DNA from 2 places in the Ochrobactrum sp. Marseille-Q0166 genome. Region 1 is predicted to be linked to the other one. Evidence: riboswitches for the same ligand, from Rfam matches in the RefSeq annotation. Region 1 holds a riboswitch; the other holds the start of a gene.
What was found. A riboswitch is a leader RNA that binds a small molecule or an ion and turns the genes downstream of it on or off. The one in region 1 is predicted to bind S-adenosylmethionine.

Region 1 (4,425 bases):
CGAAATGGTGCGAGAAATAATCCAAATCTACGAATGCGGAATTTCAAGCCCTGAAAAAATTGCTGATCTGATGATGCAGATTGAAAGTGTAAAACCGAAGCCATTTGCAGAACAAATACTGGAACAGGGTTTTGATCAATCTGCCAAGCGTGCATGATGGGATTAAAAATAAAATTTCTTTTTGCAAATTAAATTCTTAAATAATTACATTAAAGTACTGTTTTATTAACAAATTTTGTAAGTTAACTATAAATGAAATCTCCTGTTTATTAAGCCTTTCGTAAACTTTGGGTTCAGCATTGCACCGTATTATCTGTGTAGCAATTTGCTCGAGGTGAGCATTGCGCGTGTTGGTCGATGGCCTTCATGTAGCCTCGATTTAAGGCTCTGAAGCGTCTGGGTTTGCGTACGGGTATCATGCGTTTTTCGATTGTGACAGCGATTGCTTTAGCCTGCACTGCTCTTGCAGGGTGCACATCGAGTTCCGGTATAGACAATCTTATGCCGCAACCGTCGTCCGACCTGACTGGCTCCGTTGTCAGGCCGTCGGAACCTGTAACAGACGTCGCCAGAGCGCCGCAATCTCTCCCCCCACAACCGCAACAGGAAGTTTTGGCATGGGCTGGACCTGTACCCGATGCCGGGCCGTTCAAAGCGACACCTCCCGCTCCGATGGCTCACCCTGCTGAACAAAGGACTATTACACCTGTTTCAATTCCAAAACCGGAGGTAGCTGCCTATCCGCCCGTTCGGTTATCACCCCAAGAGCGTTTTCGCGTTTATGGTCAACGGTTTCGCGATGCAAAGCCAATCAACTTCGGAAAAGCTTCTCCGCGTCATCACGCTGTGCATGGTGTCGACGTTTCGCGTTGGCAAGGAAACATCGATTGGGTGACTTTGCGCAAGAACGGCGCAAACTTCGCGTATATCAAAGCGACCGATGGTGGTGATCATCTCGACCCGATGTTCAAGAAAAACTGGCGAGAAGCAAAGGCAGCAGGTCTCAAGCGTGGTGCATATCACTTTTTCTACTGGTGCCGTGTCGCCAGTCAGCAGGCAGATTGGTTCATTCGCAATGTTCCAAACGATCCTGATGCGCTACCCCCGGTTATCGATGTGGAATGGAATGGAGACTCTTCTTGCAAGCGTCGTCCGTCACCTGCACAGGTTCGTGAAAAAATGCAGGTCTTCATGGATGCCCTTGAGCGCCACTATGGCAAGCGTCCGGTGATTTACACCGCACCAGACTTTTACGAAGATAATCTCCAAGGCGCCTTTAAAGATTATCCATTTTGGTTGCGCGCAGTCGCACAGCACCCATCAAAGGTCTATCCGGGTCGCCGCTGGTTGTTCTGGCAGTATTCAGGCTCAGGGCTATCTCAGGGCGTGAACGGTAAAATCGACCTGAATGTATTCCACGGCAATGAAGATCAATGGCAACAGTGGCTTCAAAGGTTTGCAAGCTAGGCTCAGAACCCTTTAATTTAATGGAAATGGCGCCTGAAATAAGCCGATATGCGAGGAAAGGCATTTGGGCGGGTTTTTTCCGCGTCGAAGTGTTTAGACGCAGTAGTTCGCTTGCTCATTTTGATGTCCGAAGGATATGGCCCGCCCGTTCGGTCAGTTTGTCAAAGAGCGCGAAAATAAACCACATCCCTTCGACTTTTTTCCTCGTACCCAATATGCAGCATAAAAAAACCTCCGGAATTATTACACTTCCGGAGGTTTTTCTTAGCGATGCTCTCTTCGTCCGATGTCATTCATGTCGTAAGGTGTTGACTGGTACATTTCATTGATCCAGTTGCCGAACAGGAGATGAGCATGACCTCTCCAACAATTTTGCGGCTTCTGACTTGCATCATTATTTGGAAAATAATTCGCGGGAACCGGCATGTCAGGCTGCAACTGGATATCCCGAAAATATTCATCTGCAAGAGACGTGGTGTCATATTCAACATGGTTGAACATATGAAGAGCACGATGTTGAGGATCTTCCAGCAGGCAAAGACCGCTTTCCGGGCTATCAACCAACACTTTCAGATCGCTGTTCTCAGGAATGTCATTGGAGCGCACTTCGGTCCAGCGCGATACCGGGATGGCGAAATCATCAGAAAAGCCGCGTAAATAAGGTGACGAAGGCGCAAGATTGCGCTGGCTGAACACACCATATGCCTTCTGTTCCAGATCATATTTCGCCATTCCATGGAAATGATGAACAGCCGCCTGCGCTGCCCAGCAGATATTGAAAGAACGATGGACGTGCGTTTGCGTCCAATTGAAGATGCGCTGCATTTCATCCCAATAGGTCACGTCTTCGAATGGCATGCGTTCAACTGGAGCGCCGGTAATGACAAAGCCGTCGAAACGTTCTTCGCTCACTTCTTCCCACGGGCGGTAAAAGGAGAGCATATGATCCTGAGGTGTATGACGGGCGACGTGATTGGTAATGCGTACAAGCGTCAGTTCAAGCTGAAGCGGTGTTGCACCAAGCAGCCGCGCAATCTGCGTCTCTGTCGTCACTTTGTTGGGCATCAGGTTGAGAAGACCAATCTTTAGCGGCCTTATATCCTGGCGAATGGCGTCTGCTTCGCGCATAACCATGACGCCCTCAGCTTCGAGAACACTGGTTGCAGGCAGATCGTCAGGAATTTTAATAGGCATTCGCGTCAGTCCTTCGTTATATCGGGGCAGACGCGGGTGGCTTCATCCGTATATTTGCCGGTTGGGCCACATCCTTTCTTTTAAGAAAGTACCACCTTGCCCGGAAAGGCAGGTTGGCGTTGGGCGTCGCCCCAACTCTTGATGTAACGCTACTTCTAATCAAACAATCACAAGCTGGCAATAGACATTGAGGCGCGACAGTTTCACTTTCTTGGAACCGCATTCCAGAAATTTAAATTCGATGAGATTTACATTCTTGCAAACGTTGCCGAGGCAGAAGCTCCGCACATTTGAAATCCGATAGCAAATGACCTCCGCCAAGCTTCGGAACGATACGCGAATTAACGCGTTCTTCATTTATCTTAAAACTGTGTTAAAATGCGTAAACAATGGGAGGGAAATATGAGTAATTTATTCTTCTGGATGGCCTTGGTGATTTTACCGATCTTGGCAGGCACAGCTTTTGCCTATTTGCGCCATCTGAATCATCGCGATGACTTTTAATTAAAACCCGACCAGCGCGACCGACTTGGCAACGCAATCGGGACGGTATTGGCGCACACGAATTGAGTTGCCTTCAGCGTTCCTCATTAAAGCGCTCGACGTCGTAACTTAGCGAGTTTATTCGGCGTGAGTAATCGAACGCAGCTAATCCGGCTATTTTAGTTAGTGAAGTTATTTCGATATCTGGAGCTTTGGCACGTTAGATCAGTCGTGATTTATCGTATGAAACAGTTTTCACAAAAAACCTGAATATTCTTGTCATAATTCAAATTCAAATTGTCGTTAAGTTCTTTACGGCTAATCTGAGTGCGTTATCTTATCGGGCGCGACCATCCTTCCAACAGCGCGACTCGCAATCACGCCAACCTCAGGTTTATATCTTCAATGAGTGGATCGGATACGCCCCATATCCTTGTCGTCGGTGCCGGCTTTGGCGGCCTGCAATTAATCCATGATTTGAAAGGCGCAAATGTTCGCATTACGCTTATCGATCAGCGCAATCACCACCTGTTTCAACCTCTGCTGTATCAGGTTGCTACGACGATTCTCGCTACGTCAGAAATTGCATGGCCCATTCGTCACCTTTTTAAGGACCGTAAAGAGGTCACGACTTTGCTCGGTACAGTTGTTGGTGTCGATGCAGGCACAAGAACAGTAAAACTCGAAAACGGTAGCGAAGTCGGTTACGACATACTCGTATTGGCTACGGGCGCACGCCACGCTTATTTTGGCAATGACCGCTGGGAAAAAGTGGCTCCGGGTCTCAAGGCGCTGGAGGACGCAACGACAATTCGCCGTCGCCTGCTGCTTGCTTTTGAACGGGCCGAGCGTGAAAACGATGCTGCAAAACGACGAGCACTGCTGACATTCTCAGTGGTTGGCGGGGGACCGACCGGCGTTGAGCTTGCCGGCATCATTGCAGAACTGGCTAAGGATACGATATGGCCAGAGTTTCGCAATATTGATACGCGTCAGGCGCGTATTCTGCTTGTCGAAGCGGGTCCGCGTATTTTGGCGGCCTTCCCAGAAGATCTCTCTGCCTATGCGAAAAATGCTTTGGAGAAAATCGGTGTGGAGGTGCGTCTTGGCGTACCGGTCAAAGAAATCACAGGGGATGGCGTAACTGTCGGTGACGAATTTATTCCGTGCAAAACAACGATTTGGGCTGCAGGTGTAGCCGCCTCACCCGCAGCAGCATGGCTCGACGCGGAACGTGATCGCGCGGGTCGTGCACGCGTTTTACCGGACCTGAGTGTGCCC
Region 2 (4,425 bases), on a different contig from region 1:
CCATACACAGCGCTATCAGGGCATTGTTGCGCTTGATGGATCGACACTGGAAGAGATCGCACGCACCTATTTCCGTCAGTCCGAGCAGATCGCAACCGACATGAAGCTGAGTGTTGCAAAGCTTGTCGAGCGTGGCAGTGACGGTAAACTCGTGGAACGTTGGCGTGCTGGTGGTCTCATGATCCAGTTCCTGCCGGAATCTGAAATGCGTGCGCGCATGCCGGATCTCCCTGGCGGCGATGGCGATGAGAATACGGCTATTCTCGGTCCTGAAGACGACGGCTGGGATGAAGCGCGTTCATTGGTTGGAACAATCGAAAGCTCGGAACTGACTGACCCGCAGGTCGGCTCGGAACGTCTGCTTTATCGTTTGTTCCACGAGCGTGGTGTTCGCATCTATGAGGGAATCCGTGTCGAGGATAATTGCTCATGCTCTCGTGAAAAGATCGAAGGCGTGTTCAATAATTTCTCAGCGGAAGAAATTCAGGACAGCGTCACGGACGGCAAGATTTCGGTCACGTGCGAATTCTGCTCAACGACTTATGAGTTCGATCCTGCACAGTTTGCGAAGTAACATTTTGAGAAAGGCGCTTTGAAAAAAGCGCCTTTTTTAATTCAGTGTTCGCCTTGTTTCAGGAATATCCAGCGAAAAGGCTGGAATATCGACTTCAAAGGCACTCCCGTCCGGTAATTGCATTTGATAGCGCCCGACCATAACGCCGGATGTCGTGCTGAGTGGGCAGCCCGATGAATATTGGTAAGAATCCCCCGGGTTCAGCGTCGGCTGTTCGCCGATGACGCCTGCACCCTTCACCTCTTCAATACGGCCATTGCCGTCGGTGATTTGCCAGTAGCGTGAGCGCAGTTGAACGGTTTGCGATGAATTATTGGCAATGGTGATCCGGTAGCCCCAGACATAGCGATTTTCGTCCGGCTCGGACTGGTCTTCGAGATAAAACGGCTCAGCCGTTACCTCAATGTCCCTTGTTATCGCTCTGTACATACACATCTGCCTTCAAATCATATTATCTGCTCACGTATCGCCAAAGTTACACGGGAGGTCAACGATTTGATGGTGACAAATGCATCGCATTTGCCGAAATGTTCCGGCAAATGCGTCGTTTATGCATCATTTAGCGGCCTGGCGCATTGGCGCAAAAATCGATTTCGATTTTTGTAAGCCACGATGCGTAGAAATAAAGAATGAGAACGCCGTGCGTCCGAAAGGACGCACGGCGTTCTAAAGAAGCAAAATGCGATGATCTTTGTTAGCGAGCGGCAGCAAGCGCTTCCAGAACGTCCTCGACCAGATCGTCCTGATCTTCAAGGCCGACAGAGATGCGCAACATGCCGTCAGAAATGCCGAGTTCTGCGCGTGCTTCGTCCGAGAGGCTCTGATGCGTCGTTGTTGCTGGATGGGTGATGATGCTCTTTGCGTCACCCAGATTGTTGGAAATACTGAACACCTGAAGGGCATTTTCGAACTTGAACGCAGCTTCCTTGCCGCCTTCGAGTTCCAGTGCGATGAGTGTCGAGCCGCCGCTCATCTGGCGAGCGATGATGTCAGCCTGCGGGTGGTCGGCGCGGCCCGGATAGATGACCTGCTTCACACCTGCCTGCCCGGCCAGCGCATCGGCAACAGCTGCAGCCGATTGTGTCTGCTGGCGCACGCGAACGCCAAGCGTCTCAAGGCCCTTCAGCATGATCCATGCATTGAACGGGCTCATGCCGGGGCCGGTATGACGGAAGTATGGCTGCAGAACTTCTTCGGTCCATTCCTGATCGGAAAGAATGATCCCGCCGAGACACCGGCCCTGACCGTCAATATGCTTGGTGGTCGAATAGACAACGATATGCGCGCCGAGTTCCAGAGGCTTCTGGTAAAGCGGTGTTGCAAACACGTTATCAACGATCAGCTTTGCACCGATTTCATTGGCAATGTTGGCCACAGCTGCAATGTCGATAACCTCAAGCGTCGGATTGGACGGGCTTTCGAGCAGCATGACTTTGGTGTTTGGACGAACGGCAGCTTTCCAGTTTGCAATCTTCGAGCCGTCGATGATCGAATACTCGACGCCATAGCGTGGCAGCAGCGTCTCAATGATGTAACGCGATGAGCCGAAAACGGCACGTGCGCAGATGACGTGGTCGCCAGCCTGTACCTGACAGAGAATGGATGCGGCGACTGCCGACATGCCGGAGGTGAAGGCGCGCGCATCCTCTGCACCTTCCAGTGCGCACATCCGCTTTTCAAACATGTCGGTGGTTGGGTTGGCATAACGCGAATAGATGAACCCTGGGTCTTCACCTTTGAAGCGCGCTTCTGCGGCTTCTGCCGTCGGGTAGAGAAAGCCCTGCGTCAGATAGAGGGCTTCGGACAACTCTGCAAAGCCTGAACGCAGCGATCCTGCATGAACGAGCTGCGTTGCCGGGCGTAACTTACGCGTAGTCTTATTCGTCATTTTTTCCAACCTGTCGAAAGCTGGTCGGCCGGGGCCTGGAAATGCCTCGGCGGCCAATAAAAAACCGGCCTCGCGAACACGCAAAAGGCCGGTAACGAACCGCGGCCTTATTTTAGCGAATTCTTTAACGTGGCTGCAAGCCGGCCGGCCAAATCACCACGGAACACTTTTTCCTTATGCCTCTTGAGCGGGGCCGTCAATGCTTGGAAGGACAGTTTTGACGAAAACTCTGGGCTGCTAAGGGGGTGGGCTCTCTCTTTCCTGCGGAAAACCCGCAAACTATGGGGTTTGAGGGGTTGGCAGCAGGGCTTTGAACGGTCAATGGTCATAGACCGATTTTAAGTAATTCACGGAGTTGAGTGGCATGACGCAGAGGGAAGCAGGAATTCTGGCAGATGCGGATATTGCAGCACTCTTTGAAAGCGGTTTGCTCCAATCTCCGCGTCCATTGGATGCCGATCAGATTCAGCCCGCAAGCCTTGATTTGCGGCTGGGTGCGAAAGCCTATCGTGTGCGCGCATCCTTCATGCCGGGCCCGGGTACGCCGGTTATCGACAAGCTTGAACGTCTCAAACTTCATGAGATTGATCTGACCGCCGGGGCAGTGCTCGAAACCGGCTGCGTCTATATCGTGCCTTTGCTTGAAAGCCTGGCACTTTCACCGGAATTGTCGGCTTCCGCCAATCCGAAAAGTTCGACCGGACGCCTTGATATCTTCACACGCGTCATCGCCGATGGTGCGCAGGAATTCGACAAGGTGCCAGCTGGCTATAAAGGCCCCCTTTATCTCGAAGTCAGCCCGCGCACTTTCCCGATTGTCGCTCGTACCGGTTCGCGGCTGTCGCAAATCCGTTTCCGTCAGGGCCGCGCACAATTGACCGAAGCGGAACTTTCCACACTGCATCAGAGTGAGACGCTTGTGGCGGCAGAACAGCCCAATATCTCCGGCGGCGGTATCGCGCTTTCGGTCGATCTTTCGGGCGATAAGGACAAGCTGATCGGTTATCGCGGCAAGCACCATACGGCGGTTGTGGACGTCGATCAGCGTGCGGCGCACGATGTTCTCGACTTTTGGGAACCAATCTATGATCGCGGTTCGCGCGAACTGGTGCTGGACCCGGATGAGTTCTATATTCTCGTTTCGCGCGAGGCGGTGCATGTGCCGCCGCTTTTTGCAGCGGAAATGACGCCTTTCGACCCGCTGGTCGGTGAATTCCGTGTGCATTATGCAGGCTTCTTTGATCCGGGCTTCGGTCACACCGCTGCTGGTGGAACAGGAAGTCGTGCGGTTCTGGAAGTGCGCAGTCATGAAGTCCCGTTCATTCTCGAACATGGCCAGATTGTCGGCCGTCTTGTTTATGAGCATATGTTGAATCGCCCGAAGGCGCTCTATGGCATCGATCTGGGATCGAACTATCAGGCGCAGCAACTTAAGCTCTCCAAGCATTTCAGGTGATTGCGTTCTTCCTGATCCCGTTCGTATAAAGTGGGATGTGGTGGAGGACTGCGTAAGTGAGAAATGGGAAGGATGAGGCTCGGGAAATCACGACCGATGTGCCACCGCGCCGTCTGTCTGTCGGCATCGTTGCGTTGCCCGGTTTTACGCTCACTGCGCTGAGCCTCTTCCTCGATCCCTTTCGTCTGGCGGCAGATGACCGTGATAAAAGCCGCCAGATCAGATGTGCCTGGAAAATCTGCACATTGTCGGGCGATCCGGTCACATCCAGCTCCGGCATGGTGATCGAACCTACAGCAGCCATCGGTGAGCTGGATGAGTGCGATTATGTAGCAGTTGTGGGCGGTTTGCTTGCGCAATATCGTCCGCGCCAGCAGGCTTTGATTGATCTCATCAAGCGTGCCGACAAGCGCGGCAAGACGGTTGTAGGGCTTTGCACGGCGGCTTTCCTGCTGGCCGAGGGCGGCTTGCTTGATGATCGAAACTGTTGTGTCAGCTGGTTCCACC

Region 2: another riboswitch for S-adenosylmethionine. It lies ahead of H5024_RS10800 (O-succinylhomoserine sulfhydrylase); the one in region 1 lies ahead of metA (homoserine O-succinyltransferase).

The regions. Positions count from the first base shown of each region.
Region 1 is NZ_JACJUO010000002.1:1,303,031-1,307,455, reverse strand. Features, by position in the region: gene H5024_RS17420 (hypothetical protein) at 1-157, shown strand, start outside; gene H5024_RS17415 (GH25 family lysozyme) at 418-1,467, shown strand; gene metA (homoserine O-succinyltransferase) at 1,732-2,661, opposite strand; SAM-I-IV-variant riboswitch at 2,702-2,811, opposite strand; gene H5024_RS17405 (NAD(P)/FAD-dependent oxidoreductase) at 3,550-4,425, shown strand, end outside.
Region 2 is NZ_JACJUO010000001.1:2,242,420-2,246,844, reverse strand. Features, by position in the region: gene H5024_RS10810 (Hsp33 family molecular chaperone) at 1-574, shown strand, start outside; gene apaG (Co2+/Mg2+ efflux protein ApaG) at 611-1,003, opposite strand; gene H5024_RS10800 (O-succinylhomoserine sulfhydrylase) at 1,269-2,462, opposite strand; SAM riboswitch at 2,552-2,632, opposite strand; gene H5024_RS10795 (2'-deoxycytidine 5'-triphosphate deaminase) at 2,827-3,918, shown strand; gene H5024_RS10790 (GlxA family transcriptional regulator) at 3,975-4,425, shown strand, end outside.